Regions from separate parts of the Isoptericola nanjingensis genome, predicted to be linked through region 1. Evidence: riboswitches for the same ligand, from Rfam matches in the RefSeq annotation. Region 1 holds a riboswitch; each other region holds the start of a gene.
What was found. A riboswitch is a leader RNA that binds a small molecule or an ion and turns the genes downstream of it on or off. The one in region 1 is predicted to bind thiamine pyrophosphate.
Positions count from the first base shown of each region.

Region 2: linked by a shared signal. The riboswitch ahead of ACQP6G_RS09475 (ECF transporter S component) and the one ahead of ACQP6G_RS06700 (bifunctional hydroxymethylpyrimidine kinase/phosphomethylpyrimidine kinase) in region 1 are both predicted to bind thiamine pyrophosphate.
Region 3: linked by a shared signal. The riboswitch ahead of thiO (glycine oxidase ThiO) and the one ahead of ACQP6G_RS06700 (bifunctional hydroxymethylpyrimidine kinase/phosphomethylpyrimidine kinase) in region 1 are both predicted to bind thiamine pyrophosphate.
Region 4: linked by a shared signal. The riboswitch ahead of ACQP6G_RS17910 (thiamine ABC transporter substrate-binding protein) and the one ahead of ACQP6G_RS06700 (bifunctional hydroxymethylpyrimidine kinase/phosphomethylpyrimidine kinase) in region 1 are both predicted to bind thiamine pyrophosphate.

Region 1 covers NZ_JBNOZL010000003.1:260,433-267,970, forward strand. The annotation lists gene ACQP6G_RS06685 (copper resistance CopC family protein) at 1-296, opposite strand, end outside; gene ACQP6G_RS06690 (YcnI family copper-binding membrane protein) at 293-1,093, opposite strand; gene ACQP6G_RS06695 (hypothetical protein) at 1,183-1,836, opposite strand; TPP riboswitch at 1,971-2,101, shown strand; gene ACQP6G_RS06700 (bifunctional hydroxymethylpyrimidine kinase/phosphomethylpyrimidine kinase) at 2,092-3,801, shown strand; gene ACQP6G_RS06705 (ABC transporter ATP-binding protein) at 3,954-6,053, shown strand; gene ACQP6G_RS06710 (ABC transporter ATP-binding protein) at 6,050-7,538, shown strand, end outside.
Region 2 covers NZ_JBNOZL010000004.1:283,402-290,939, forward strand. The annotation lists gene ACQP6G_RS09440 (glutamate-5-semialdehyde dehydrogenase) at 1-1,062, shown strand, start outside; gene ACQP6G_RS09445 (hypothetical protein) at 1,114-1,266, shown strand; gene nadD (nicotinate-nucleotide adenylyltransferase) at 1,285-1,902, shown strand; gene ACQP6G_RS09455 (hypothetical protein) at 1,895-2,980, shown strand; gene rsfS (ribosome silencing factor) at 2,977-3,423, shown strand; gene ACQP6G_RS09465 (histidine phosphatase family protein) at 3,420-4,109, shown strand; tRNA gene ACQP6G_RS09470 (tRNA-Ala) at 4,200-4,272, shown strand; TPP riboswitch at 4,416-4,527, shown strand; gene ACQP6G_RS09475 (ECF transporter S component) at 4,521-5,159, shown strand; gene ACQP6G_RS09480 (ATP-binding cassette domain-containing protein) at 5,134-6,615, shown strand; gene ACQP6G_RS09485 (CbiQ family ECF transporter T component) at 6,612-7,307, shown strand; gene ACQP6G_RS09490 (class I SAM-dependent methyltransferase) at 7,371-7,538, shown strand, end outside.
Region 3 covers NZ_JBNOZL010000008.1:244,078-251,615, reverse strand. The annotation lists gene ACQP6G_RS17465 (hypothetical protein) at 1-43, shown strand, start outside; gene guaA (glutamine-hydrolyzing GMP synthase) at 179-1,786, opposite strand; gene ACQP6G_RS17455 (OmpA family protein) at 1,837-2,526, opposite strand; gene ACQP6G_RS17450 (hypothetical protein) at 2,523-3,191, opposite strand; gene thiE (thiamine phosphate synthase) at 3,335-4,018, opposite strand; TPP riboswitch at 4,050-4,152, shown strand; gene thiO (glycine oxidase ThiO) at 4,142-5,395, shown strand; gene thiS (sulfur carrier protein ThiS) at 5,392-5,637, shown strand; gene ACQP6G_RS17430 (thiazole synthase) at 5,671-6,513, shown strand; gene ACQP6G_RS17425 (C40 family peptidase) at 6,627-7,463, opposite strand.
Region 4 covers NZ_JBNOZL010000009.1:1,223-8,760, forward strand. The annotation lists gene ACQP6G_RS17885 (AGE family epimerase/isomerase) at 1-144, shown strand, start outside; gene ACQP6G_RS17890 (RrF2 family transcriptional regulator) at 141-596, shown strand; gene ACQP6G_RS17895 (sulfite exporter TauE/SafE family protein) at 781-1,707, shown strand; gene ACQP6G_RS17900 (PAS domain-containing protein) at 1,859-2,638, shown strand; gene ACQP6G_RS17905 (DUF4235 domain-containing protein) at 2,670-2,936, opposite strand; TPP riboswitch at 3,096-3,200, shown strand; gene ACQP6G_RS17910 (thiamine ABC transporter substrate-binding protein) at 3,272-4,345, shown strand; gene ACQP6G_RS17915 (ABC transporter permease) at 4,321-6,123, shown strand; gene ACQP6G_RS17920 (ABC transporter ATP-binding protein) at 6,123-6,920, shown strand; gene ACQP6G_RS17925 (response regulator) at 6,933-7,538, opposite strand, start outside.

The DNA of each region.
Region 1 (7,538 bases):
GTCGTGGGGCACCCCGTCGCGTGGTCCGTGCCGTCGGCGTCCGTCACGGTGATCACCGTGCTGGAGCCCTCGGCGGACAGGTCGAGCACCACGTCGTCGAACGTCACGTCGACGGACTCCGGTGGCTCGGTCACGGTCGTCCCCGAGGCGGGCGAGGTCCCGACGACGACGTTGTGGGCGCTCGCGGGCCCCGCCGCGCCGACGACGCCGGCCGCGCCGAGGCCCAGGGCGAGCGCGAAGGACCCGGCCGCGGCGAGGGCGCGTCGCGCGGCGGGGCGGCCGTCCGGCGCGCTCATCGCTGCTCCGTGCCGTCCGTGCCGTCCGTGTCGGTGGCCCGTGCGCGCGTCCGGGCGAGGGCGGTCACGCCGGTGACGGCGCCGACCAGCCCGAGCCCGAGGCCCGCGGCGCCGAGCGCGAGCGGGAGGGTGCCGGAGCCGCCGTCCTCGGCCGCCGCGTCGGTGTGCGCGTCCGTGGCGGCGTCGCCGGCACCGGCCGCCGACGCCGCGCCGTGGCCGCCGTCCTCGGCGGCCGGGACGACCTGCAGGACGGGGGCCGGGAGCTCGGGCTCGGCGTCGCCGGACGCCTCCTGGTCCCAGGCGACGACCTCGCCGTCGGAGTAGGTCTGGGTGGCGGGGAGGACGATCTCCTCCACGCCGTCCGGGACCGCGCCGGCCGACACGGTGAACCGGAGGAACTCGCCCGGCGCGATGCCGGCGTCGGCGTCGTCGGCGGTCCACTCGATGCTCGCCGGCGCCTCGGTGACGGTGGTGCCGTGCACCTCGACGGGCTCGGGCAGGGGCGCCTGGGTGACCTTCGCGGTCCAGCCCGGCACGGGCTCGACGGACACGCTGGTGAAGGGGGTGTCGGTGGGCAGGTCGACCTGCACCGCGGTGGTCGACGCTTCGGCGGACTCGTTCGGGACCTTGAAGGTGAGGGTGGCGTACGACCCGGCCTCGGCCGCGTCGGGGGTCACGGTCACGTGCGCGGACGCGGCGGTCGCGCCGAGCACGAGGGCGGGGAGGGCGAGCGCGGCCGCGCCGACGAGGCGGCGCGGGCGGAGGGCACGGGTGATGACAGGGGTGGTCCTGGACATGGGTTCTTCTGCTCCTGGCTGTCAGGTGTGTCAGGCGGTCGTGGGACGGCGAGGGACCCGCCCCCGTCCGACGACGGACCAGGGCAGGGTCAGGCGGCGCGCGCGAGGGCGCCCGGGAGCAGCGGGGGTCCTCGTGGGGGCGTGCGCCGGCGGACGCGGGCCGGGTGGGGGCGCCAGGTGCGCCCGACGACGACGGCGGGCTCGCGGACCACCGGCAGCACCGGCGGCTCCTGCACGAGGAGCGCGACGTGCCGCAGGTGCCCGACGACGGTGAGGGCCGCCCGGTCGCCCGCCGCGAGCAGCAGGGCGGTGAGCAGCACCGCGGCGGCGTGCGCGGCGAGCATCCAGGACGTCGTCCCGGCGTCGCCCGCGTGATGCAGCAGCCCGCCGCCCGTCGCGGGCGCGAGGGAGCCCGGGCCCATGGCGTGGAGCGCGTGCCCGTCCAGGGTGGTGCCCGGGGTCGGGAGCGGTGCCGAGGGAGCGCCCGTGCCCGCCGCGCCGAGCACGGACAACGTCGTGTGCTGGACGAGCTGCAGCGCGACCATCGCCGGCAGGAGGCGCTGGAGGGTCAGCCTGCGGCGCGCGGTCCACACCGCGAGCGGCGCCGTGAGCGCCGCGACGACGAGCCAGGCGAGGGGTGCCCCGGGGAGCGCGCCGCCGGCCAGCAGGTGGGCGGCGGCCGCGATGCTGAGCGTCGTGCCGGCGACGAGGAGCTCGCGCACACGACGGACGACCACGGGCACCCCCGCACCCTACCGCGGCGTCGGCCGGGACCTGCAGTTTCGCCCCGGGCGGCCGCCCGGACGACGGCGGAGCCAGGAACGACGCACCCGCGCGGGACGCCGGACCCGCCGGTGCCGACCTGGGCTACGGTGGGCGCCACGACACGGGGTGCGTCCCGACCGGTCATCGCCGCGACTTCGTCACGGCCGGCCGGCGGGCGCTGAGAACACACCCGTCGAACCTGATCTAGCTCGTACTAGCGAAGGGATGTCGACATGAGTGCGCGCGCACCTGAAGACAGCTCCGCCGGCCGCGCCGGCAGCACCACCCCTGCTCACGCCGCCCCCGCTCCCGTCTCGTCGCCGACGAGGGCGCTCCGGACGGGCAGCCGGCCCCGCGTCCTGGCGGTCGCCGGGTCCGACCCGTCCGGGGGCGCGGGCGTCCAGGCCGACCTCAAGTCGATCGCGGCCGCGGGCGGCTACGGGATGGCCGCCGTCACGGCTCTGACCGTGCAGAACACCCGCGGCGTGCGCGACGTGCACCTGCCGCCCGCCGCGTTCCTCGCCGCGCAGCTCGACGCCGTCACCGACGACGTGACCGTCGACGCCGTGAAGATCGGGATGCTCGCCTCGGCCCCGGTGGCCCGGGCGGTGGCCGCGTGGCTCGACGCGCTGTCGCACGCCACGTCCGACCGGTCGGGCACGACCGCGCGCCCCGCCGTCGTCCTGGACCCGGTCATGGTGGCGACCAGCGGGGACCGGCTGCTCGACCCGGCGGCCGAGGACGCCGTGCGGGACCTGCTCGGCCGGGTGGACGTCGTGACGCCGAACCTGCCCGAGCTCGCGGTCCTCGCGCAGGAGCCCCCCGCCGCGGACTGGCCCGCCGCCCTCGAGCAGGCGCGACGGCTGGCCGCCCGGCACGGGGTCCTGGTGGTGGCGAAGGGCGGCCACCTGCTCGCGCGTCCGGACGCGAGGGAGGAGGGCGCCCCGGACGCCCTCGTCGGCCCGCAGGGCGTGCTCGTGGAGCTCCCCGGCCCGCGCCTGACCAGCACCTCCACCCACGGCACCGGCTGCTCGCTGTCCAGCGGGCTGGCCGCCCGGTACGCGCGCACGGGCGACTGGGCGGAGGCGCTGCGCGGCACGAAGGCCTGGCTGACCAGGGCGATCCGGGCGGGGGAGGCCCTGCGCGTCGGCGGCGGGAACGGCCCCGTCGACCACCTGGTGGGGCTGCGCGCGGGCGGCGCGGAACCCCAGGCGCCGTCCCGTGCGGCCCGTGCGGCCGGTGCGGGCGCGGAGGACGTCGTCGCCCGGTGGTGGGACGACGCCGCGGACGTGCGTGCCGCGATCGACGACCTGGCGTTCGTCCGGTCGCTGGGCGACGGGACCCTCGACCCCGACCACTTCCGCACCTATCTGGAGCAGGACGCGCTCTACCTGCGCGACTACGCGCGCTGCCTCGCGCGGGCGAGCGAGCTCGCGCCCACGCGGGCCGAGCAGGCGTTCTGGGCCGGTGGCGCGCACGGCGCCCTGGTGACGGAGCTCGACCTCCACACGCGCTGGCTGGGCGGGGAGCCGCAGGACGTGCCCGCCAGCGCCACGACGGCCGCCTACCTCGACCACCTGCGCGCGGCCGGCGACGACTACGCGACCCTCGTGGCCGCCGTCCTGCCCTGCTACTGGATCTACCAGGACGTGGGGGAGCGGCTGGCCGCCCGCAACCACGCGGGCCACCCGTACGCGGCGTGGCTGGGCACCTACGCGGACGACGCGTTCGCGGGCGCGACGCGGGAGGCCGTCGCGATCCTGCGCCGCGCCGCCGCGGCGTCCGACGCGTCCACCCGGGACCGGATGGCGGCGGCGTTCCGCGCGGCGTGCGAGCACGAGCTGGCGTTCTTCGACCAGACGGGCCTCCCCGGCACAGCGGGCACGGAAGGCGCGGCCGAGGACGTCGACGGGCGCCCCGCCGACCGCGTCGCGGTGGGCTGACCGCAGCCTCGCCGGCCCCGTCGTGGGGCCGGTCGCGGGCCCCGCCGTCCTGCCGGACGGCGGGATCACGCGGCGGTAAGCGGTGTCCCGGTTCTGGGACCCACCGCGTGATCGGGGCAAGCGTGTCGGAGGCGAGTGACAGAATGGATGTGATGCCCGACACGAAGCGCACTTCGCGCAGCCGCAGCCGAGGCGCACGCCGCGCCGATCCCTCCGAAAGTCCCAGGAGGAGCCCCGCCTCCTCCGCTCCCCGCCGTCCCGCCGCGCCCGGCACACCGCCGGGTCGCGCCGAGGGCCCGCCCGGCCGGCCGGGCGCCGCCCCCGCGGCCGCCGTCGTCCCCGCGGCGGCCGTCGCCCCCGCGGGCTCCGAGCTCTCCACGTTCGCGTCCGTGCGCCGGCTCTACCCATACGTCCGGCCCGCGTTGCCGCGCATGGTCGGCGGCCTCTTCTCGGCGCTCGGCGCGAGCCTCGCCGCGCTGGCGATCCCCCGCGTGCTGCAGGCCCTCGTCGAGGGCCCCCTCGCGGAGGGCGCCGCCGCCCACGACCTCGGCGCCCTCGTGGTGCCGGTGCTCCTCGTGCTCGTGCTGGGGATCGCGGAGGCCGGGTTCGTCCTGCTGCGCCGCAACCTCGTGATGTACCCCGGCACGCGGGTCGAGGCAGAGCTGCGGATGGCGCTGTTCCGCCACCTGCAGGACCTGCCCGTCGCGTTCCACGACCGGTGGCCCGGCGGGCAGCTGCTGAGCCGGATCATGGGCGACCTCGGCCTGCTGCGCCGCTGGCTGGTCTTCGGCGTCCTGCAGCTCGTCGTCAGCATCGTGACGATCGTGGTCGGCGTGGGCATCCTGCTGGCCACCGCCGGCTGGCTCGGCCTCGTGTACCTCGCGGGCGCGATCCCGGTGACGGTCATCGCGTTCCGCTTCTCGCGGCGGTACCGCGTCATCGCACGCCTGTCGCAGGACCAGTCGGGCGACCTCGCCACCACGGTCGAGGAGTCCGTGCACGGCATCCGCGTGCTCAAGGCGTTCGGCCGCGGGCGCGACGCCCTCGACTCGTTCACCGACCAGGCGGAGGAGCTGCGTCGCACGGAGATCCGCAAGGCGGGGAACCAGGCCACCGTCACCACGTCGCTGCAGCTCATCCCCGAGGTCACGCTGGCCGTCTGCCTCGTGCTCGGCACGGTGCTCGCCGCCCAGGGGCAGATCACCGTCGGCGGCCTCGTCGCCTTCTTCCTGACGACGGCCGTGATCAACGGCCCCGTGGTCGACCTCGGGATGACCCTGTCGATGACGCTCAACGCGCGCACCGCCGTCGACCGCTTCTTCGAGGTGATGGAGACCCCGAACCCGCTGGCCGACCCGGCCGACCCCGCCGAGCCCGGCCCGGCGCGAGGCCACGTCGAGCTCCGCGACGTCACGTTCCGCTACGAGGACGCGGCGCGCCCGGTCCTCGCGCACGTCGACCTCGAGCTCCCCGTCGGCACGACGACGGCGCTCGTCGGCCTCACCGGCTCGGGCAAGTCCACCCTCGCGATGGTGGTGCCGCGCATCTTCGACGTCACCGGCGGCGAGGTGCTGCTCGACGGCGTGGACGTGCGGCGCCTGCGACGGCACGACGTGCGCCGCGCCGTCGCGGTCGCGTTCGAGGACCCCACGCTGTTCTCCGCGTCGGTGCGGGACAACGTGCTGCTCGGCGTCCCGGAGGCCGGCCCCGACGCCGTGCCGGAGGAGGAGCGCGAGCGGCGCCTGCACGAGGCGCTCGAGGTGGCGCAGGCGGGCTTCGTCGCCGACCTGCCGCAGGGCGTCGAGACCCGCATCGGGGAGGAAGGGCTGTCCCTGTCCGGCGGGCAGCGGCAGCGGCTGGCGCTCGCCCGGGCCATCGCGGCACACCCCGCCGTGCTCGTGCTCGACGACCCGCTGTCCGCGCTCGACGTCGCCACCGAAGAGGCCGTCACCACGCGCCTGCGCGACGTCCTCGACGGCACGACCAGCCTCGTCATCGCGCACCGGCCGTCCACCGTGGCGCTCGCGGACCGGGTCGCCGTGCTGCAGGACGGCCGGATCACGGCCGTGGGCACCCACCGCGACCTGCTCGCCACCGACGCCCACTACCGGCACGTCATCTCCAGCCTGGAGCAGGACTGGGAGGAGTGCGCCGAGCACCCAGGCCGGGAAGAGCCCGACCGCGCCCAGGCCGAGCAGCAACACCCCGAGCAGGCCCGGACCGGGCACGACGAGAAGGAGGTCCAGCGGTGAGCCGCCCCAGCACGCCGGAATCGCCCCGGCCCGCGACGTCCGGGCCGGACGAGCGCCGTCGCCCCACCGACGCCAGCGCGGACGATGCCACCCGGCTCGACGCCGAGGCGTCCCGCGACGTCAGGTCCCGGTCGCTGCGCCTGCTGGGCGCGCTGCTGAGGCCGCGCCGCGGGGCCCTCGCCGTCGCGGGCCTCCTGGTCGTGGTGTCGACGCTCGGCCAGGTGGCGGGCCCGTGGCTCGTGTCCCTCGCCATCGACTCCGCGGTGCCCGACCTCATGGACGGCGACGTGGGCACCCTCGTGCTGGTCGGCTCCGTCTACCTGGTCGCCGCCGTCGTCGGCGGCCTGTGCGCCGGGGCCTACGTCCGCCAGGCCGCGCGCATCGCCCAGGGGGTGCTGCTCGACCTGCGCCGTCGGGTCTTCCGGCACACGCAGCTGCTGAGCCTGGAGTTCCACGAGTCGTACACGTCCGGCCGCATCATCAGCCGCCAGACGTCCGACCTCGAGGCGCTGCGCGAGCTGCTCGACGGCGGGCTCACCGGCGTCGTCTCCTCGCTCATGCTCATGGTCTTCACCGGGCTGAGCCTGTTCCTGCTCGACTGGCGCTCGGGCCTCGTGCTCGCGGTGGCCCTCGTGCCGGCCTGGCTGCTCACCCGGTGGTTCCAGAAGCGCTCGCAGGTGTTCTACCGCGAGCAGCGCACCACGTCCGCGCGGCTCATCGTGAAGTTCGTCGAGACGATGACGGGGATGCGCGCCGTGCAGGCGTTCCGCCGGGAGTCGACCACGGAGGCGGAGTACGGCCGGCTCAGCGAGCAGTACCGCGACGCCAACCTCAACACCATGGGGCTCAACGGCCGCTACCAGCCGGGCCTCGTGCTCATCGGGAACGTCGCGGTCGCGATCGCGCTCGCGATCGGCGGCTGGCGGGTCTACTCCGGGGGGCTGGACGTCGGCGTGCTGGTGGCGGCCCTGCTGTACGTGAAGCGGTTCTTCCAGCCGATCCAGCAGCTCGGGAACTTCTACAACTCCTTCCAGTCCGCCACGGCGGCGCTGGAGAAGGTCTCGGGCCTGCTGGCCGAGGAGCCGACGGTCGTCGAGCCGCGCCGCCCCGTGGCGCTGCCGCACGCGCGCGGCGCCCTGCGGCTGGACCACGTCACGTTCCGCTACGGCGACGGCCCGGTCGTGCTGCCCGACCTCGACCTCACGCTCCCGGCGGGGCAGACGGTCGCGCTGGTCGGCACGACGGGCGCGGGCAAGTCCACGCTCGCCAAGCTCGTGACCCGGTTCTACGACGCGAGCGAGGGCCGCGTGCTGCTCGACGGCGTCGACGTGCGCGACCTGTCGACGACGGACCTGCGGCGCGCCGTGGTCATGGTCACCCAGGAGGCCTACCTGTTCAGCGGGTCCGTGCGCGAGAACATCGCGCTCGGGCGGCCCGGCGCCCCCCAGGCGGACATCGAGGCCGCCGCACGGGCGGTCGGGGCGC
Region 2 (7,538 bases), on a different contig from region 1:
CGGCTGGCGCTCACGCCGGCGCGGATCGGCGCCATCGCCGGCGCGCTGCGCGAGCTCGCCGGACTGCCCGACCCGGTCGGCGAGGTGGTGCGCGGCCAGACGCTGCCGAACGGGCTGCGCCTGCGCCAGCTGCGCGTGCCGATGGGCGTGGTCGGCATGATCTACGAGGCGCGGCCGAACGTCACGGTCGACGCCGCGGGCCTGGCGCTGAAGTCCGGCAACGCCGTGATCCTGCGCGGCGGCAGCGCGGCGGCGTCGTCCAACGCGGTGATCGTCGACGTGCTGCGTCGTGCGCTGGAGGCCCAGGGCCTGCCCGCCGATCTCGTGCAGACCATCGACGCCTACGGGCGCCCGGGCGGCGTCGCGCTCATGCAGGCCCGCGGGCTCGTGGACGTGCTCGTCCCGCGCGGCGGGGCCGACCTCATCCGCACGGTCGTCGAGTCGTCGACCGTGCCGGTCATCGAGACCGGGGTCGGCAACGTGCACGTGTACGTGGACGCCACGGCCGACGTCGCGAACGCCGTCGAGATCGTCATGAACGCCAAGACGCAGCGGGTCGGGGTGTGCAACGCGGCGGAGACGCTGCTGGTGCACGCGGACGCCGCGGAGGCGTTCCTCCCCGCGGCGCTCGCGGCGCTCGGCGGGGCGGGCGTGGTGCTGCACGGCGACGCGCGCACGGTCGCCCTGGCGCCCGAGTCGGTCGAGGTGCTCCCCGCGACCGACGCCGACTGGGCCACCGAGTACCTCGCCCTGGAGCTCGCCGTGCGCGTCGTCGACTCGCTCGACGACGCGATCGAGCACATCCGCACCTGGTCGTCGGGGCACACGGAGGCGATCCTCACCCGGGACCTGGCCGCCTCCGAGCGCTTCGTCGCCGAGGTCGACTCGGCCGCCGTGATGGTGAACGCCTCGACGCGCTTCACCGACGGCGGCGAGCTGGGCCTCGGCGCCGAGATCGGCATCTCCACGCAGAAGCTGCACGCGCGCGGGCCCATGGGCCTGGCCGAGCTCACGACCACCAAGTGGGTCGTGCACGGCGACGGGCACGTCCGGCCCGCGTGAGAGACTGACCCCCGACCGCAACCCGCCGCACACCACGCACAGGAGGAACCCGTGCTGCACACCGCCGTCCAGGTGGCCCAGGAGGCCGCCGAGCACGCCGAGACCATCTCCCCGATCGCGATGGGTCTGCTCGCGTTCGGCGGCCTGGTCGCCGCGCTCGTGGTGACGTACGCCTTCCGCAACGTGTCCAACCGCCACCACTGACGGCCCCGTCCGGTCAGCGTGAACGAGCCGTCGTCGCAGCCGCGCCGTCCGCGCCTGGGCGTGATGGGCGGCACCTTCGACCCCATCCACCACGGGCACCTGGTCGCCGCCAGCGAGGCGGCGGCGCTGCTCGACCTCGACGAGGTCGTCTTCGTGCCCACGGGCAAGCCGACCTTCAAGCAGCACCAGCGGGTGTCCCCGGCCGAGCACCGCTACCTCATGACGGTGATCGCGACGGCGTCGAACCCCCGGTTCACGGTGAGCCGGGTCGACATCGACCGTCCGGGCCTCACCTACACCGTCGACACGCTGCGGGACCTGCACGCGCAACGCCCCGACGCCGACCTGTTCTTCATCAGCGGCGCCGACGCGATCGAGCAGATCCTGACCTGGAAGGATGCCGCGCTCCTGTGGGAGATGGCACACTTCGTGGCTGTCACGCGGCCGGGGCACCAGCTCATGGTGGACGGCCTGCCCCACGACGGGGTCACGACGCTGGAGGTCCCGGCGCTGGCGATCTCGTCGAGCGACTGCCGTCGCAGGGCGCAGGCCGGCCAACCGGTGTGGTACCTGGTGCCGGACGGCGTGGTCCAGTACATCGCCAAGCACGGTCTGTATCGAGGTCTCGATGAGTGACAACAACCCGTCCCGCCCGCTGACCCGCCGCGAGATCCGCGAGCGGGAGCAGGCGGCCGCCGCCGCGCAGGCGAGCGCCGTTCCGCCGGCGCCGTCCGGGCCCGAGCACGGCGCGCCCTCCGCGGCGAGGTCGCCGTTCGCCCCGCCCGCCGGGCCGGCGCCGGCGCCGCGGTTCTCCGCGCCGGCGGCCGGGGCGCCGTCCCGCCGCTCCCTCCGCGAGCAGAGCCCGGCGCCCGCCCCCGCGCCCGCGCCGATGGTGCGGCCGCCGTCCACCTCCGCCGGGGTGCGCGGGCTGGACGAGACCGGTCGGCTGGCCCCGATCCAGCGACCGACCGGCGAGATGTCCCGCGCCGTCGCCCCGACGCCCCCGGTGCGCCCCGCGGCGCCGTCCAGCGCCCCGGCCGCGCCGCCCGCGCGCCCCTCGACCCGCCGTGACCAGGGCGCCGCCCCGGCGGGCTCCGCCACCGGGTACGGCCTGCCCCCGGTGGCCGCCCCGTCGAGCGCCGCGCCAGCGGCCCCGGCGGCCAGCCCGCCGGCGACGGTGGCGCCGCGCCCCGACGGCCCCGCCCGCCGTTCCCCGTTCGCGACGACGGGCACCTCCTCGCCGTTCGGCACCACGTCGGCCCCGGCGTCGGCGCCGCCCGCCCAGGCGGCCCCGAGCCCGGCGCCGACCGCCGCACCCACGTCGGCGGCGCCCCCGCTGCCCTGGGCCAGCCCGACCACGGAGCGGCCCGCGTCCGTGCCGCCGTCGCGCCCCACGGCGGGGGCCGCCCTGCCGGCGGCCGCGCCGGAGCGACCCGCCGCGTCCCCGTTCGACGCGCTGGTCGCGTCGGAGCAGCCCGTCCGCGCGCGCTCGGCCGCGCCGCTGGACGACGAGGACGACGACGAGGACTGGGACGAGCCCGAGGCGTCCTACACCTGGCTGCACTACATCGTCCTCGTGGTCGTCGCGTTCGTGCTGGGGCTCCTGGTCTGGAAGCTGCTGCTCGGCGACAACGGCGCCCAGGACTTCACGACCGACGGCGCCGCACCCGCGAGCGTCGTCCTCCCGTACGAGCACCCCGGAGCCGCTGCATGACCGCCAGCCCCCGCGCCGTCGAGCTGGCGATCGTCGCCGCTCGGGCCGCCTCGGACCGCAAGGCGCAGGAGATCATCGCGCTGGACGTGAGCGACCAGCTGGTGCTCACCGACGTGTTCCTCATCGCCTCGGGCACGAACGAGCGGCAGGTCTCGGCCATCGTGGACGCCGTCGAAGAGGCGATGTTCCTCGCCGGGTCCAAGCCGATCCGCCGCGAGGGCAAGGCGCAGGCGCGATGGGTGCTGCTCGACTTCGGCGAGGTCGTCGTCCACGTGCAGCACGCCGAGGACCGCGTGTACTACGCGCTCGAGCGCCTGTGGAAGGACTGCCCGGCGGTCGAGCTGCCGGAGGACGCCCGCGGCGGCGACGGCGCGGCGGCCGCCGCCGAGTACGGCGACGGCGGGGGCGACGGCGCGATCCGTCTCGCGGGCGACGAGCGGTGACGGCCGGCACCGTCGTCCTGCTGCGGCACGCCCGCACCGCCTACAACGCCTCCCTGCGGCTGCAGGGGCAGATCGACATCCCGCTCGACGAGGTCGGACGCTGGCAGGCGGCGGAGGGCGGCTCCGCGCTCGCGTCGTCGCACCGCGCGACGCGCATCGTGTCGTCCGACCTGGGCCGCGCCGTCGAGACGGCGTCCGCGTACGCGGACGCGCTCGGCGGGGAGCCCCTGGTGACGGACGAGCGCCTGCGCGAGCGCGGCTTCGGCGCCTGGGAGGGCCTCACGGGCGCCGAGCTGCAGGAGCGCTGGCCCGAGGAGTACGCAGCCTGGCGCCTCGGTGCCGAGCCCGTGGGGGCGGGGGCCGAGACGAAGGCGGCGGTCGCGCAGCGCATGGCCGAGGCCGTGGCCGAGCACGCCGCGGACCTGGCCGACGACGCGACGCTCGTCCTCGTGTCGCACGGGGCCGCCATCTCGCTGGCGGTGACGGCGCTGCTCGGGCTCGACCCGACCACATGGCGCGGGCTGGCGGGCATGCACAACGTGCACTGGTCGCACCTGCACCGTGCCGGGGAGGGCGCCGTGCCGGCATGGCGCCTCGTGGCGCACAACGTGGGCGCGGGGTACCCCCTGGACCGCTGGCAGGCGGGACCGGACTGGAATTTGGAACCTGGCCCGAAGTCTGCCTAAGATATCGACGTTCCGAGGGGCGCAAGCCCGGAGGAACACACCGAATCAGACGAATCGCCTGGCCGTCCGCGGTCGCGAGAGTCGGTTCTCGGGGCTGTGGCGCAGCTGGTAGCGCACCTGCATGGCATGCAGGGGGTCAGGGGTTCGAGTCCCCTCAGCTCCACCCCGACGAGAAGGCCCGGAACCTCATGGTTCCGGGCCTTCTTGCGTGACCAGGGGTTTCACGGTGCGGGACGGTCTTGCGCGGACGCCGACGTCGCCTAGGGTCGGACCTGCGGCCGCGTCGTCGGCCGTCACATCTGAAGACACCCATGACAGGGGAGCGCCGTCGAAGGGGCGCTGAGAGTGCGGGCACAGCCGCAGACCCTTGGAACCTGCTCCGGTTAGCACCGGCGAAGGGAGTTACCTGGAATGTCCGCGCCCATCTCTCTGCGCAGCGCGTCCCCGCGGTACCGGACCGTCGACCTCGTCACCGTGGCCATGCTCGGCGTGGCCGTCGGTGTCGTCTTCTGGGGCTGGACCCAGCTCTACCACCTGCTCTCCGCCGGGCTGGCGGTCGCCTTCCCGCCGGCCACCGGGCTGCTCGGGGGCGGCTGGCTGCTCGGCGGCGTGCTGGGCGGCCTCATCGTCCGCCGCCCGGGCGCGGCGCTGCTCACCGAGGTCGTCGCCGCGAGCGTCGAGGCGCTGCTCGGCGCCGGCTGGGGCTTCTCGGCGATCGTCTCCGGCGTCGTCCAGGGGTTCGGCGCCGAGCTCGTGCTCGCCCTGTTCCTCTATCGCCGGTTCGGCACCGCCGTCGCGGCCCTGGCGGGTGCGGCGGCGGGCGCGTGCGGCGCCGTCTACGAGTGGTTCGCCTACTACCCGGACTGGGCGTGGGGCTTCCGGCTGGCGTACCTGGGCCTCTTCGCGCTGTCCGGCGCGCTGCTCGCGGGCCTGGGAGGCGCGGCGCTCGTGCGCTCCCTCGCGCGGGCCGGCGTGCTCGACGCGTTCGGGCCGGGGCGCGACCTCGCCGACCGCGGCGTCGGTCGTGCCGCCGATCGCGCCCGGGCCTGACGGCGTGGCGCGCGACGACGTCCGGGCGCGCGTGCGGGGGCTGAGCTGGCGGCCCACCGGGCGCCGGGTCCCGACGATCGAGGGCCTCGACCTCACCGTCGGCGCGGGGGAGCGCATCGGCCTGGTCGGGCCGAGCGGGGCGGGCAAGTCGACCGTGCTGCACGCCCTCGCGGGGGTCCTGGGGGACCCGCTGCCCGGCGACCTGTCCGGCACCGTCCACGTGGACGGCGGGGTGGGGCTCGTGCCGCAGGACCCGGGCTCCGCGGTCGTCGCGGCCCGGATCGGCCGGGACGCCGCCTTCGGCCCCGAGAACTCCGGCCTGCCGCGGGACGAGATCTGGCGTCGGGCCCGGGAGGCTCTCGACCGGGTCGGGCTGCGGTACCCGCCCGACAGGCCGACTTCGGCCCTCTCGGGCGGCGAGCTGCAGCGGCTCGCGCTCGCAGGGGCGCTGGCGAGCGCCCCGGGCCTGCTGCTCCTGGACGAGCCGACCGCGATGCTCGACCCCGCCGCCGCGGCCGAGGTCCGCGCCGCCGTCGTCGGCGCGCTGGAGGGCACGGGCACCTCCCTCGTGGTGGTCGACCACCACGTCGGGCCGTGGCTCGAGCACCTGGACCGCGTCGTGGTGCTCGGGCCGGCGGGCCGGGTCACGCACGACGTCGCGCCCGCCGCGCTGAGCGACGGCGCGGCCGGCCCGCGCGGTGACCTGACGCGCGCCGGCGTCTGGCTGCCCGGGGTGGCGGCGCCCGATCCGCTGCCCGTCCCGGCCGCGCTGGTCGCGCCGGACGGCGCCGGGCCGGAGGTCTCGGTCGACTCCCTCGAGGTCGACCTGACGACGCGCGGCCTGCGCGGCCGTACCACCACGCGGGCGCTCGACGGCGTGGCCGCGCGGCTGCCTGCGGGGCTCCTCACGGCCGTCACGGGGCCCTCGGGGGCGGGGAAGTCCACGCTCGTCGCCACCCTCGCGGGGCACCTGCGGCCGACCGCCGGCGTGGTGCGGGGAGCTCCGGGGCGTACGGCCCGCTCGCGAGACCTCGCGCGGTCGTGCGGCTGGGTGCCGCAGCACCCGGAGCACGGCCTGCTCGCCCTGCGCGTGCGGGACGAGGTGGAGCTCACCGGCCGACGCCTCGGCGTCCGGGTGGACGTGGACGAGGTGCTCGCGCTGCTGCGCCTGGACCATCTCGCCGACGCGCACCCGTTCCGGCTGTCCGGCGGCGAGCAGCGGCGGCTCGCGCTGGCGGCCGCGCTCGCGCACCGGCCGGGGCTCGTGCTGCTGGACGAGCCGACCGTCGGCCAGGACCGGGGGACCTGGGCGGCGGTGGCGGGGTGGGCCACCGCCGCCGCCCGGCATGGCGCCACCGTCGCGGCCAGCACCCACGACGCGCACCTCGTCGCCCTCGCCGGGCACCAGGTGCAGCTCGGCGGCCCGGCACGCGAGCGACAGGCGGTGGCGGCATGACCGGTGTGCTGGGGCGCGTGAACGCCCTCGTGCTCGTGGCGCTCGGGCTGCTCGGGCTGGTCGCCTCCCTGGGCGTCCGGGACGTCGCGAGCGCCGGCGTCGCGCTGGGCGCCTGCCTGGCGTTCGGGCTGCTGCTCCTGCCGCGCGGGGCCGGGTCGCCGGCCCGGTACCTCGCGGTCGTCGTCGCCATCGCGTCGGTGGCGTGGTCCACCTGGCTGCTCGGCGGCCGCGACCCGGTGGAGGCCGGCGTCGCGGGGGCCCGCATCGCGGTGCTCGCGCTGCCGGGCGTGGCGCTCGCCCCGCTCGTCGACCCGAGCGGGCTGGCCGACCAGCTCGGCCAGCGGCTGCGCCTGCCGGCGCGCTCCGTCGTCGGCGTCGCCGCGGCGCTGCAGCGGTTCGAGCGGCTCGGTGCGGTGTGGGAGCAGGCGTCGCGAGCCCGCCGGTCGCGCGGCGTCGGGCCCGGCCGGGGCCCGCTCTCGCGGGCCCGGCACGCGGCGTCCGTGACGTTCGCGGTCCTGGCCGCCACCCTGCGCGACGCGGCCGCCATGGCCGTCGCGATGGACGCCCGCGGCTTCGCCTCCGCCCACCACCGCACCTGGGCGGAGCCGGCGCCGTGGACCCGCACCGACACCGTCGTGCTCGCCGGCGGCGCGCTCGTCGCGGCGTTGCCGTTCGCCGTCCTCGTCGGGTAGCGGTCGCGCGGGAGGCGCCGCCCAGGAGCCGTGGGGCGCAGAATGGGCAGCGGGAGGTGCTCCATGGCCCGCCAGGTGCACGATTTCGACGCCCTGTACGCTGCCGACGCCCCGCCGCCGTGGGAGATCGGCCGTCCGCAGCCCGCGCTCCTGGCGCTCGTGCGCCGGTCGGTGCTCGCGGACCCGGTCCTCGACGTCGGGTGCGGCACGGGCGTGCTGGCTCTCGCCGTC
Region 3 (7,538 bases), on a different contig from region 1:
CGGCAGCTTCAACGACCGGGCGAACTCGTTCCGCATCTCCTGACACATCCACCGACGGGAGACAGCTCCCGCCGCTACCTGCGGGCGTGGTGCGCGGCGGTGTCGTTCGTGAGAGCCGAGCGAGGAACGAGCGAATCATTCGAACGAACGACACCGCCGCGCACCACGCCCGCCTCCCTCATTCCCACTCGATCGTGCCCGGCGGCTTGCTCGTCACGTCGAGCACCACGCGGTTGACCTCGCTCACCTCGTTGGTGATGCGGGTGGAGATGACGGACAGCACGTCGTAGGGCAGGCGCGTCCAGTCGGCCGTCATGGCGTCCTCGGAGGACACGGGGCGCAGCACGATCGGGTGGCCGTAGGTGCGACCATCGCCCTGCACGCCGACGGAGCGGACGTCGGCCAGCAGCACGACGGGGCACTGCCAGATCTCGTCGTCCAGGCCGGCCTTGGTGAGCTCGGCGCGCGCGATGGCGTCCGCCTGGCGCAGCGTCTCGAGGCGCTCCGCCGTCACCTCGCCGACGATGCGGATGCCGAGGCCCGGGCCCGGGAAAGGCTGGCGGGAGACGATCTCCTCCGGCACCCCGAGCTCGCGGCCGACCGCGCGGACCTCGTCCTTGAACAGGGTGCGCAGCGGCTCGACCAGCTCGAACTGCAGGTCGTCGGGCAGGCCACCCACGTTGTGGTGGCTCTTGATGTTGGCCGCGCCCTCGCCCCCACCGGACTCGACGACGTCCGGGTAGAGCGTGCCCTGCACGAGGAACTTGACCTCCTCGCCGTGGGCGCCCGCCTCGGCGACGATGTCGCGCTGGGCGTCCTCGAAGACGCGGATGAACTCGCGGCCGATGATCTTGCGCTTCGTCTCGGGGTCGCTCACGCCCGCGAGGGCGGTGAGGAACCGCTCCTTCTCGTCGCGGATGATCAGCTTCACGCCCGTGGACGCGACGAAGTCGCGCTCGATCTGCTCGACCTCGCCCTCGCGCAGCAGGCCGTGGTCCACGTGCACGCAGGTGAGCTGGTCGCCGACGGCGCGCTGCACCAGCGCGGCGGCGACGGCGGAGTCCACGCCGCCGGACAGGGCGCAGATGACGCGCGCGTCGCCGACCTGCGCGCGGATCGCGGCGACCTGGTCGGCGATGACGTTGCCGGCCGTCCAGTCGGGCGCGAGCCCCGCGCCCTCGTAGAGGAACTTCTCCAGCACGGCCTGACCGTGCGCGGAGTGCTTGACCTCGGGGTGCCACTGCACGCCGTACAGGCGGCGACCGGTGTCCTCGATCGCCGCGACGGGCGAGCCGGACGACGTCGCGAGCACCGTGAAGCCCTCGGGCGCCGCGTGCACGGAGTCGCCGTGGCTCATCCAGGTGGTCTGGTGGTCGGGGGTGCCCGCCAGCAGCACGCCGGCCTCGCACACCTCGACCTCGGTGCCGCCGTACTCCCGCTGCCCCGTCTGGGCGACGGTGCCGCCCAGCGCCTGCGCCATCGCCTGGAAGCCGTAGCAGATGCCGAGCACCGGCACGCCGGCCTCGAACAGCGCCGGGTCCACGAACGGCGCGCCGGTGGCGTACACCGACGACGGGCCGCCCGACAGGATGATGGCCGCCGGGTTCTTGGCGAGCATCTGCTCGGTGGTGAACGTGTGCGGCACGATCTCGGAGTAGACGCGGGCCTCGCGCACCCGGCGCGCGATGAGCTGCGCGTACTGGGCGCCGAAGTCGACGACGAGGACCGGTCGCGGCGAGGGCGCCAGGTCGGCGGTGGTGGGGGTGTCGGTGGCGGGAGACGTCACCGAGCCATCGTAGCCGCCGGACGGTACCGCTCCCGGGCCCGTCCCACGGGTCACGCGGTGGGGTAGGTCACCTCGACGCGGCGGTTGAGCGCCCGCCCCGCGGGGTTGTCCTGGCCGTCCACCTCGTTGTCCGCGACCGGGTCCGCCTCGCCGTGGCCCTCCACCTTCAGCGTGAGGTCCGGCCGCTCCGCCGCGAGCACGTCGGCGACCGCGTTCGCGCGCTGCCGGGAGAGCGTGAGGTTCTTCGCGTCCGTTCCGATCGAGTCGGTGTACCCGTCCACGCGCACCGTCGCGTCCTGCGGGATGTCCGCCGCCAGCCTCGCGACCGCCTTCGCCGCCTCCGGCGTCAGCGTCGCCCTGCCGAAGTCGAACAGCAGGTCGGACGTGAGCGTGACGACCGTGTCGTCCTTCTTCTCCTGCCTCTGCTCCAGAGTGATGGTGGAGTCCGCGGCGTCCAAGGCGAACGTCGAGTCGCCCGCGCGCAGGTCGACCGTGGCGTCCGTGCGCATCGCGTCGGTGGTCTCCGCGGCCTCGACGGTCGCGTCCTGCTCCGCGAGCGCTGCCCGCGCCTCCTGCATCAGCTCCGGGTCGGCCGTCGGAGCGGCGCCCGACGACGGGCTCGGCGACGCGCTCGGCTCGGTCCCCGCCACGGCCGGGCCGGCAGCACCCGGGGCGAGCAGCGCGGCGAGCAGCGCGGCGAGCGCCGCGACCACCGTCCCCCGCGGCCGTCGAGCCGTCACTTCGCGGCGCCGTCGACGTAGGTGACCGTCACGTCCGTGAACAGCGGCAGCCCCTCGGCGGGCAGGACGTCCACCGTCGCGGGCTCCCCCTCCGGCGCGGGCAGCACGGCGGACACCTCGATGGTGCCGTGGTTGGGGAACTTGAAGGCGTGCTTCTCGAGAGGGGACACGAGCATGGACTCACGGCACTTGATCTGCGCGACCGCCGCCTTCGTCGAGTCGTCGGTGTCCTCCTGCCAGGCGCCCTCGGTGCAGAACGGCCGGTACGCCTTGAGACCCGCCCGGTCCGTCACGGTCGTGCTGGGTTCCACGCTCATGTCGTACCAGCTCGCCCCCGCGTCGGCGGGCGACGCGTCGTCGTCCCAGCGCAGCGCCCAGCGCACCGTCGTCGTGCCGCCGGCCACCTCGACCGCCCGCAGCGACACGGTCACCTCGCCGCCGAGGGCCGCGTCCGAGCCGTGCGGCGTCGCGATCTTCTGCTCCGCCATCACCTGGTCGGCGACGGACGCCGTGCCAGGATCCGCGGCCGCCTCGGCCTCCGGGGTGGCCGATGCGGCCGCTCCAGACGTCCCGCCCTCCTCCTCGGCGCCCCCGCCGGTGCACCCGGACAGGACGAGCAGGGCGCCGGCGAGCAGCAGGGCGGACGTGCGGGCACGAGGGGACATCGACTTCTCCAGGGCTCGGGGGGCGCGACTCGCCCCGGCGCGAGGCGGGGCGAGCTCACTGTGGCACACGCCACCCCCGCCGGGTATCACCCGCGAGGGGGAGCACTCCCCATCCCGGGGGCGTGCCCGGATGGGCCGGCGGGTCAGCCCAGCCGCTCGCGCAGCTCGCGGGCGGCGCGCTCGGGGTCGGGCGCCTGCGTGATCGCCCGCACGACGACGACGCGCGACGCTCCGGCGTCGAGCACGGCGTCCAGGCGCTCGCCGTCGACGCCGCCGATGGCGAACCACGGCGTCGTCGGGCGGGTCGCCGCCACCTCGCGCAGCAGGTCGAGCCCGACGGCCGCGCGGCCGGGCTTGGTGGGCGTGGCCCACAGCGGGCCGACGCAGAAGTAGTCGACGTCCGGGTCGGCCTCCGCCGCGGCGGCCTGGTCCGCGGAGTGCGTGGACCGGCCGAGCACCGGCGCCGGCCCCAGCAGCGACCGCACGGCGGGCACCGGTAGGTCGCGCTGCCCCATGTGCACCACGGGCGTCCCGGTGAGCTGCGCGACGTCGGCCCGGTCGTTCACCGCCCAGAGCGCGCCGTGCTCCGCGGCGACGCGGGCGACCACCTCCTGCAGCTCGAGCTCGCGCGCGACGTCGAGCGTCTTGTCCCGCAGCTGCACGACGTCGACGCCGCCCGCGAGCGCTGCGTGGAGGAAGTCCTCCAGGTCGCCGCGCTCCTCGCGGGCGTCGGTGCACAGGTACAGGCGGGCGTCGGCGAGGCGGGCGCGGGGCGGGTCGGGAGCGGTCTCCGGGGCGGCACCGTGGTCGGGCGCGGTCGTGGTCACGCCGGTCAGGGTAACCACGGCCCGGGTTACAGTGGCCGCGCACGGGAGCCCCGCTCGGGGCTGAGAGGGCGTAGGAGCCGACCGTCGAACCTGATCTGGGTCATGCCAGCGAAGGGAGCGCACATGCCCACGCCCAGCAGTCCGTCCGACGCCCTGTCCGGCACCCTGTCCGACACCCTGTCCGACACCCTGTCCGACATGGTCGTCGTGGGCGGCGGGATCGTCGGCCTCTCCGTGGCCTGGCGCGCCGCAGCGAGCGGTCTGTCCGTCACCGTGCTCGACCCGTCGCCCGGCGAGGGCGCCACCCGCGCCGCGGCGGGGATGCTCGCGGCTGTCAGCGAGTCCGACTTCGGCGAGCGGGAGCTCGCCCGCATCAACGTCGCCTCGGCCGCGCTCTGGCCCGACTTCGCCGCCCGCCTGGCCGCGGCGACCGGGCGCGACGTCCCCCTGCTGCGCGCCGGGTCACTCGCCGTCGCGTACGACGCCGACGACCTCGCCCTGCTGCGCCGGGTCCTGGCGCTGCACCGGGAGTGGGGCCTCGCCTCCGCCGAGGTCTCCGTGGCCGACGCGCGGCGGCGCGAGCCGTACCTCGGGCCGCGGCTCGCCGGGGCGGCCGTCGTCGAGGGCGACCTCGCCGTGGACCCGCGAGGGGCGCACGCGGCGCTCGTCCAGGCGCTCGGCGGCGCCCTCGTGCGCCGCGCGGCGGCGCGGCTCGAGCGCGACGGCGCGGGCCGCGTCGTCGCGGTGCACGACGACGCGGGCGCGCGCCACGCCGCGGGCGCGGTCGTCGTCGCGACCGGCGCGGTCGCGACGGCGTCGCTGCTCGACGGCGTGCCCGACGTGCGTGTCCCGGTGCGGCCGGTGAAAGGCGCCACGCTGCGCCTGGACGCCGGCCCGGGCCTCGCGCTCGAGCACGTGGTGCGGGGCACCGTGCAGGGGCGGCCGGTGTACGTCGTGCCGCGGGGTCCCGGTACCGGCGCGGGGCCCGGCACCGGGCCGAGCCACCGGGAGATCGTCGTCGGCGCCACCAGCGAGGAGCGCCCCGACGACCGCCGCGCCGAGGCGGGCGGCGTGTTCGCGCTGCTGCGTGACGCCCGCGCGCTCGTGCCCGGCATCGACGAGGCCGCGCTGGTCGACGTCACGCCGCGCGCCCGCCCGGCCACCCCCGACAACCTGCCGCTCGTCGGCGCGACCGCGGTGCCCGGCCTGCTCGCCGCCGTCGGGCACGGGCGCAACGGGGTGCTGCTCGCCCCGCTCACGGCCGACGCGGTCGTGGCCGTGCTGACCGGAGCGCCTCCCCCCGACCCGGCGCTGTCCGCCGCCGACCCGCGCCGCTTCGCGCCCGCCGCCCGTCTTCCCGAAGGAGCCGCCCGATGACCGCCGCCCCCGCCACCCGCACTGCCGTCGTGAACGGCGAGGCCTACCCGCTCGACGGGCCGCACGGCGACGGCGTCGAGGCCGTCGTCGCGGCCCTCGTGCCCGCGTTCGTCGCCGACGGCTCCGTGCAGGGCATCGCCGTCGCCGTGAACGACGCCGTCGTCCCCCGCGGCCTGTGGGCCGGCACCCGGATCGCTCCCGGCGACCGGGTCGAGATCGTCACCGCCGTCCAGGGCGGCTGACCACGAAGCCTGACCACGAAGCACGGAGGAAGCATGACCAGCACGCACGCCGCGGCCACGTCCCGCCCGCTCGCGCACCCGCTCGTCGACCCCCTGGTGGTCGCCGGCACGGAGATCGGCTCGCGCCTCGTCATGGGCACGGGCGGCGCGTCGAACCTCATGACGCTCGAGGACGCGCTGGTCGCGTCGGGCACCGGGCTCACCACGGTGGCGATGCGCCGCGTCGCGGTGCGCCCGGGCGGCGCGGGCGCCGAGGACGGCGGCATCTGGGGGCTGCTGGAGCGGCTCGGCATCCGCGCCCTGCCCAACACGGCGGGCTGCTTCTCGGTCGCCGAGGCCGTGCTCACCGCCCAGCTCGCGCGCGAGGCGTGCGGCACCGACTGGGTCAAGCTCGAGGTCGTCGCCGACGACGTCACCCTGCTGCCCGACCCGATCGGCCTCGTCGAGGCGGCCGACCGGCTCGTGCGCGACGGGTTCGTCGTCCTGCCGTACACGAACGACGACCCGATCCTCGCGCGCCGGCTGGAGGACGTCGGGTGCGCCGCCGTCATGCCGCTCGGCGCCCCCATCGGCACCGGGCTGGGCGTGCTCAACCCGCGCAACATCGAGGCGATCGCGAGTGCCGCACGCGTGCCCGTCGTCCTCGACGCCGGGGTGGGCACGGCGTCCGACGCCGCCCTCGCGATGGAGCTCGGCTGCGACGGCGTGCTGCTCGCGACCGCCGTCACGCGCGCCGCCGACCCGGTCCGCATGGCGCACGCCATGCGCCTCGCCGTCGAGTCCGGCCGCCTCGCCGCCGGGGCCGGCCGCATCCCGCGCCGCGAGGGCGCGCTGGCCAGCTCCTCCCCCGACGGCCGCCTCGACCTCGCCCTCTGAACCCTGCCGAGATAGAGAAGGCTCCTCGCCGAGATAGAGAGGGCACGGACCGTAGCCGGCTACGGTCCGTGCCCTCTCTATCTCGGCGGGTCGCCTCTCTATCTCGGCGGGAGTCAGACCGCCTTGCTGCTGACCCGGATGAACGTCGGGTTCGACTGCCAGATGCTGCGCTTGACGACGCCGACGCGCGGGTTGCCGGCGTCGATCTGCTTGCCGTCGCCGATGTAGATGGCGACGTGGCCGGGCGACCAGATCAGGTCGCCGGGCTTGGCGTTCTTGCGCGAGACCTTCGTGCCGACGTGCTTCTGCGCGGACGACGTGCGCGGCAGCTTCTTGCCGATCGCCTTCTTGTACACGTAGGAGGTGAAGCCCGAGCAGTCGAACGAGCTCGGACCGGTGGCGCCGGAGACGTAGCGGGCGCCGACCTTCGTCTTCGCGATCGCCACGACAGGAGAGCCGGGCTTCTTCGCGGTGGTCGTCACGGTGCGGCTGGACTTCGCGAGCAGCCTCGAGCCGCTCGGGTCCACCACCACGCGGACCTTGTTCTTGCCGACCTTGTGCATGGGCCAGCTCGGGTTGAACGTCGCCTTGCCGTGCCGGATCGTCTTGGTCGACTTGACCTTGCCGTTGATGACGAGCTTCGCCTTCCCGGCGATCGTCTTGCCGGCACGCTTGGCGGTGACGGTGTACACGGGGCGCTTGGACTTCCCCGAACCCTTGATCAGCGTCGTCTTGGTGGCCTTGAGGCTGACGGACGGCCGGGGCTTCGACGACGTCGAGGCCGCCTGGACCGCCGTGGCGGCCGGGGCCGCCGAGGCGTGGGGGGCGACGGCGACAAGACCGCCGCCGGTGAGGGCGCCGGCGACGGCGAGGGCGATGATCGCCCGGCGGGGCCGGCGAGCGGCCACGGCGGCGGTGCCGGGGCGCGCGGGGGCAGGGGACATGGACATGGGGCGTGACCTCCAGCCTGCGAGATGAGCTGTCGGGTGAGGCCGAGATCGTTGGCCCGCCACCAAGGTGGCTGA
Region 4 (7,538 bases), on a different contig from region 1:
GTCGGCAAGCCCGACATCTACCACGCGGCCCAGGCCGTGATCCTGCCGGACCTGCCCCTCACCGGGTCGTTCGCGGCGTCCGCCCGGGAGGCCGGGCCGCTGCTGGCCGGCACGCGACTGGGCGACGCGGTGGCGACGTCGTGAGGATCTCCGCGAAGGCCGACTATGCGGTGCGGGCGGCCGCCGAGCTCGCCGCGTCCGGCGAGGGCCCCGTGCCGGCCGAGGCTCTCGCCCGCGCGCAGCAGGTGCCCCACCGCTTCCTCGAGGCGATCCTGAGCGACCTGCGGCGCGAGGGCATCGTCGCGAGCCGTCGCGGCGCGGGCGGCGGGTACGTGCTGGCCCGTCCGGCCGACAAGGTCACCGTCGCCGACGTCGTGCGCGCCGTGGACGGGCCGCTGGTGTTCGTGCGCGACGCGCGGCCCTCGGACCTGGAGTACACCGGCGCGGCGGCGTCGCTGCTGCACGTGTGGGTGGCGCTGCGCGTGAACGTCCGGGCCGTGCTGGAACAGGTGACCCTGGCGGACCTCGCGGCCGGGACGATCCCCGACGTCGTGCGCCGGCTCACCGAGCATGAATCGGCGTGGATCAACCCGTGAGCCCCGCTCCCGCGGCCTGACCGGCACGGGGCGGTCGGGGCGCGGCACGGCCCGCGCCGACCCCGGAAGGCGCGTCTCAGCATGCAGACAGATTCTTGAGACCGTTGAATCCGATAGAGCCGATCGGGTAACTTCACTGCAGACGCGGCGGACCCGCTGCCGCGCCGAAACGGAGGGAACCCCCGTGCGGACTCTCGTCCTCCTTGCCCTCGTGGGCCTCGGTGCGCAGCTTGTCGACGGCAGCCTGGGCATGGCCTACGGCGTCACCTCGACCACCCTGCTGCTCGCGATCGGTACCAACCCCGCGGCCGCGTCGGCGACCGTCCACCTCGCCGAGGTCGGGACGACGCTGGCGTCCGGTGCGTCGCACTGGCGGTTCGGGAACGTGGACTGGAAGGTCGTCACCAAGATCGGCATCCCCGGTGCGGTCGGCGCGTTCGCAGGCGCGACCTTCCTCTCGTGGCTGTCGACCGAGATCGCCAAGCCGCTGATGTCGATCCTGCTGCTGGGGCTGGGCCTGTACGTGCTGCTGCGCTTCACGCTCCGCGGGCTGCGCACGGACCGCCTCGGGCAGCCGCTCCGGAAGCGGTTCCTCACCCCGCTCGGCCTGGTCGCCGGGTTCATGGACGCCACGGGCGGCGGCGGCTGGGGGCCGGTGGGCACGCCCGCCATCCTCGCGAGCGGCCGCATGGAGCCCCGCAAGGTGATCGGCTCGATCGACACCAGCGAGTTCTTCGTGGCCGTCGCCGCGAGCCTCGGCTTCCTCTTCGGCCTTGGGACCGCGGGCATCAACCCGACCTGGGCCCTGGCGCTGCTCATCGGCGGCCTGATCGCGGCGCCGATCGCGGCGTGGCTCGTCCGCCTGGTGCCGCCGCGCGTCCTCGGCTCCGCCGTCGGCGGGATCATCGTGCTCACCAACGTCCGCACCCTGCTGAGCCTCGACGAGTTCCCGGTGAGCGACGGCGTGCGGGGTCTCGTCCTCGGGCTCATCGCGGTCGGCTGGGCCGCCGCCGTCGCCTACTCGTTCCGCGAGCACCGCAAGGCGGTCGCGGCGGAGCGGGCCGAGGCGGCCGGCGAGCACCCCGAGGCCGCGGCGACGACGGTCGCCTGACGCCTGCCCCCGGCACGGCCGAGGCCACCGACGACACCGCCACCGCACGTCACCCGCCGTGCGGTGGCGGTGTCGCGCCGTCCCGGTACGGTGGTGAAGCCAGGAGAACTGCGCGCCTGACCCAGCTGCACGGCACTGGGGGTGAGCCTCGATGTCCAGCACGACCAACGACACACCGCGCCGCGAGCTCGTCGCCCTCGCGGAGCTGCTGGGTGCGGGGAGCCAGCTGCTCGTCGGCCGGTACCGCGTCGACGTCGCCACGGGGGAGTGGTGGTGGTCGGACGAGGTCTTCCGGATCTTCGGTCGCGAGCCGGGCAAGATCGCGCCGGGACCGGAGGTGCTGCGCGCCCACCTGCATCCCGACGACCGCGAGCGGCTCTCCCGGACGGCGGTGGTCGCGCTCGGCACCGGGCGGCCGTTCTCGGGGGCGCACCGCGTCGTGGACGACCACGGGCGCACCCATACCGTCGTCGTGACCGGACAGGGAAGGCATGGGGCCGACGGCGCGTCGTCGCAGATCGTCGGCTACGTCATCGACGCGAGCCCGGTCGTGCGGGACGCGCTGGAGCGCGAGGCGCACCGGGCCGTGTCCCGAGCGTTCGTCGCGGCCGCGGCCGCCGAGCAGGCCAAGGGAGCCATCATGGCGGTGTGCGGCGTGGACGAGTCGGTCGCCACCGAGGTGCTCGCGGACGCCGGCGCGCAGGTCGGGATCTCCGCCCAGTCGGCGGGCGAACAGGTGATGAAAGGGCTCGCGCGGCCCGTCGGGGACCGCGACGCCGCGCTCACGGCGGCGGAGGTGGTGCGGTCCGCCCCGCCGGCCCAGGACGCGGCGGACCGGCTCAGCCAGGCGCTCGCCACCGTGCGGCCGGTGGACCGGCCGCACGGGCACGACGCGCAGCTCGCCCGCCGGCGTCCGCGCGCGAGCCACTGACCCGCAGGGCGGGCCCGTCAGGAGCGGGGGATCAGCGGCCGGGGACGAACCGGGCCGCCGCGCGCACGGCGCCCTTGCGGGCGAGGCGCTTCGCGAGCACCGCGACCCCGCCCGAGACCGCCGCGAAGGTGACGGCCTGGATGATCGAGATCTCGTCGTCGTCCACGTTGGTGGGCGCCACGCTGCCCGTCGTCTTCTCCCAGACCACCCCGATCAGCTTCTGCGCGACCCATCCGGCGGCGATCGTCAGCACCACCGTGCCGACCTTCACGCCCAGCGGCTGCTCGGTGTCCGTCACGTGCTCTCCCTCGGTAGGTCCCGGCGCGGCCGCGGCACGACCGCGCGTCGTCTCGCGTGCGTCCGCGGCCGCCGGACGGCGTCACGGCACGTCAGGCACGTCACACCCCGAGGCCGAGGACTGCACCACGGTAGCGCGGCGTCGGCGGGTAGGCTCGTGGTGATACGACAGGGGAGCGCCCACCGGCGCTGAGAGTGCGGACCGCCGCAGACCCTCGAACCTGACCCGGTTAGCACCGGTGGAGGAAGTCGGGAATCTCGTTCCCTGCGGACGGCCGCACCACGACGGTGCCGGGTGCCCGCAGGACCCCCTTCTCGCACCTTGAGGAGGACAGCATGAAGCTCACGACCACGGCCCGGACCACGGCCGCCACCGCGGGCGTCGTCGCCCTGCTGCCGCTGCTGGCGGCGTGCGGCGGGACGCCCACGGACGACGCGAGCGGCGCGGCGTCGAGCACGGTCACGCTCGTCACCCACGACTCGTTCGCCGTCTCCGACGACGTCCTGGCCGCGTTCGAGAAGGAGTCCGGTCTCACCGTCGAGCAGGTGGCCCCGGGCGACGCGGGCACGCTGGTGAACCAGCTCGTGCTCACCAAGGACGCGCCGCTGGGCGACGTCGTCTTCGGCGTGGACAACACGTACGCGTCGCGGGCCGTCGACGCCGGGGTCTTCGAGGAGTACCAGCCGGCCGACCTCGCCCCGGAGGTCGCGGCCTACGCGCCCGACGACCTGGCGGGCACGCTGACGCCGGTCGACGTGGGCGACGTGTGCATGAACCTTGACGACGGCTGGTTCGAGAAGCACGGCGTCACGCCCCCGACGACGCTCGAGGACCTCGCGAAGCCGGAGTACGCGGACCTCACCGTCGTGACCAATCCGGCGACGTCGTCCCCCGGCCTCGCGTTCCTGCTCGCGACGATCGGCGCGTTCGGCGCGGACGGCTGGGAGGCCTACTGGGCCGACCTGCGCGACAACGGCCTCAAGGTGGCCGAGAGCTGGGAGGACGCGTACTACGTGGACTTCTCCGGCGCCGGCGAGGGCGGGCAGCGCCCGATCGCGCTGTCGTACGCGACGTCGCCCGCGTTCACCGTGAGCGACGACGGGAAGACCTCCGCCACGAGCGCGATGCTCGACACCTGCTTCCGGCAGGTCGAGTACGCGGGCGTGCTGGCGGGCGCCGAGAACCCCGAGGGCGCCGAGAAGCTCGTGGACTTCCTGACGAGCGCCGAGTTCCAGGCCGACGTGCCCGGCCAGATGTACATGTACCCCGCGGACCCGGGCGTGGAGCTGCCCGCCGACTGGCAGCAGTTCGCGCCCCTGGCCGACGAGCCGTTCGAGGTGGCGCCCGCCGACGTCGCCGCGCACCGCGACGAGTGGATCGAGCAGTGGACGGCGACGGTCGTCGGCTGACGCGCCCCGTGCCCCGCGTCCCGCGCGCCACCGCCCGCCCGGCAGCCCGGGCGGCGCGGTGGCGCGCCGCCCGGCGGGGTGCAGACCGATGGGGCGCGTGGCTCGGCTGGGGCGCGGCCGTCGCGCTCCCGCTGGGCTTCCTCGCGGTCTTCTTCGCGTGGCCGGTGGTGTCGCTCGTCCTGCAGGGGTTCTTCACCGAGACCGCGGCGGGGCGGGAGCTCGACCTGTCCGGCTTCGCAGAGGTGCTGTCCCAGGAGCGCACGTGGCGGATCGTCGGGCAGACGCTCGCCCAGGCGATCACGGGCACGGCGCTGTCGGTGCTGCTCGGCCTGCCCGGCGCGTACGTGCTGTACCGGTGCCGGTTCCCGGGGCGCACCCTCGTGCGCGGCCTGGTGACCGTGCCGTTCGTGCTGCCGAGCGTCGTCGTCGGCGTCGCGTTCCGCGCGCTCTTCGCCCCCGGCGGGCCGCTCGGCTGGGCGCACCTGGAGGAGAGCTTCGCGGGCATCGTGCTCGCCCTGGTCTTCTTCAACTACGCGGTCGTGGTGCGCACCGTCGGCGGCATGTGGGAGCGGCTCGACCCGCGCGCCGAGCAGGCCGCCCGCGCGCTCGGCGCCACGCCGTGGCGCGCGTTCCGCACCGTGACGCTGCCCGCGCTCGGCCCGGCGATCGCGTCGGCCGCCGCGGTCGTCTTCCTGTTCTGCGCGACGGCGTTCGGCGTCGTCCTCGTCCTCGGCGGCCTGCGCTACGGCACGATCGAGACGGAGATCTGGACGCGCACCACCCAGTTCCTCGACCTGCGCTCGGCGGCGGTGCTGTCGGTGCTGCAGCTCGTCGTGGTGGCCGGCGCGCTGCTGGTCAGCTCCCGCGCCCGGGCGCGCCGGGAGCGGGCCCTGCACCTCACGAGCGACAGCGTGTCCGCGCACCGGCTGCGGCTGCGCACCGGTGCCGACGGCACGGACGTCGTGCCGGCGCTCGTCACCCTCGTCGTGGTCGCCGGGCTGCTCGTGCTGCCCATGGCGGGGCTCGTCACGCGGTCGCTGCGGGCTCCCGACGGTTCCTGGGGCCTCGACAACTACGTGGCCCTCGGCACCACCGGCGGGCCCAACGCCCTGACCGTCACGGTCTGGGAGGCACTGGGCAACTCGCTGCGCACCGCGGCGTGGGCCGCGCTGATCGCCGTCGTCGTGGGCGGCCTCGTGGCGCTCGTCGTGTCGCGTCGCCCGCGGCGGGCGGGTCTGCGGAGCGCCGTCGGGGTGCTCGACGCCGCGTTCATGCTGCCCCTGGGCGTCTCCGCCGTGACGGTGGGCTTCGGCTTCCTCATCACGCTGGACAAGCCGTTCGGGCTCGACGTCGACCTGCGCACCTCCGGCGCGCTCGTCCCGATCGCGCAGGCCGTCGTCGCCATCCCGCTCGTCGTGCGCACGATGCTGCCGGTGCTGCGCGCCATCGACCCGCGGCTGCGCGAGGCGGCCGCCACGCTGGGCGCGGCGCCGGGGCGGGTGCTGCGGACCGTCGACGGCCCGCTGGGCGCGCGGTCGCTGGGGCTGGCGATCGGGTTCGCGTTCGCGGTCTCGCTCGGAGAGTTCGGTGCGACGTCGTTCCTCGCCCGCCCCGACACGGCCACGCTGCCTGTGGTGATCTACCGGCTGATCGGGCGGCCCGGGGCCGAGAACTACGGGATGGCGCTCGCGGCGTCCGTGGTGCTGGCCGTGCTCACCGCGACCGTCATGATGGTGGCCGAGCGCCTGCGCGGCGACCGGCCGGGAGGGGAGTTCTGATGGAGCAGGGCCAGACGACGGGGCTCGTCGTGCGCGACGCCGTGGTGCGGTACGGCGCCACGCGCCGCCGACCGGGGGCGGTCGCGGTGGACGGCGTCTCGCTCGACGTCGCGGCAGGCGAGATCGTCGCGCTGCTCGGGCCGAGCGGCTGCGGCAAGTCGTCGCTGCTGCGCGCCGTCGCCGGGCTGGAGCCGCTCGCGGGCGGCACCGTGGCGTTCGACGGCGCGGACCTCGCGGGCGTGCCCGTGCACCGGCGGAACTTCGGCCTGCTCTTCCAGGACGGCCAGCTCTTCCCGCACCGGGACGTCGGCCGCAACGTGGCCTACGGGCTCGAGACCCTGGGCGTGCCGCGTGCCGAGCGGGCCGCGCGGGTCGCCGAGCTGCTCGCCGACGTCGGGCTCGCGGGCTACGAACGCCGGTCCGTCGCGACGCTGTCGGGCGGGGAGAAGCAGCGCGTGGCGCTCGCCCGGGCCCTCGCGCCCCGCCCGCGGCTGCTGCTGCTCGACGAGCCGCTGTCCGCCCTCGACCGCCGCCTGCGCGAGCGGCTCGCCGTCGACGTCCGCGACACCCTCCAGGCCACCGGCACCACCGCCGTCTTCGTCACGCACGACCACGACGAGGCCTTCACCGTCGCCGACCGCGTCGCCGTCATGGACGCCGGGCAGCTGCTCCAGGTGGACGCCCCCGACGTGCTGCTGCGCGCGCCCGCGAGTCCGCGCGTCGCGGAGTTCCTGGGGCTGTCCGCGGACGGCGACGTGCCGGTGCCCGGCCGCCCCGAGGAGCCCGTGCGGGGCTGACAGGGCCTGCGCTCATGCCTCGCCGGCGTCGTGCACGAGCAGGGCGACCTGCGTGCGGTTCTCCAGCCCGAGCTTCTCGAGCACGCTCGACACGTGCGCCTTCACAGTCGGCACGCTGAGGTAGAGCCGGGCCGCGATGTCGGCGTTCGACGCGCCAAGGCCGAGCTCGACGGCGACGTCGCGCTCGCGGGCGGTGAGCGCGTCCAGGGCGGCGCGGGCGCGGTCGCGCGACCCGTCCGAGCCGGCGACGGCGGCCATCAGCCGCCGCGCGACGTCGGGCGCCAGCACCGGCTCGCCCGCGGCGGCCGCGTGGACGGCGGCGGCGATGCGGGCGGGCGGCATGTCCTTGAGCAGGTAGCCCGCGGCCCCGGCGCGCAGCGCCCCGCCCACCTCCTCGGCGGTGTCGAACGTGGTGAGCACGACGACGGCCGGCGGCGCCGGGCGCGCCCGCACCCGCCGGGTCGCGGTGACGCCGTCGACGCCCGGCATGCGCAGGTCCATGAGGACGACGTCGGCCGGGTGCGCGTCCAGGACGCCCGGCACGTCGGCCCCGTCGGCGGCCTCCGCGACCACGCGCATCCCGTGCGCGCCGTCGAGCATGAGGCGCAGGCCCGCGCG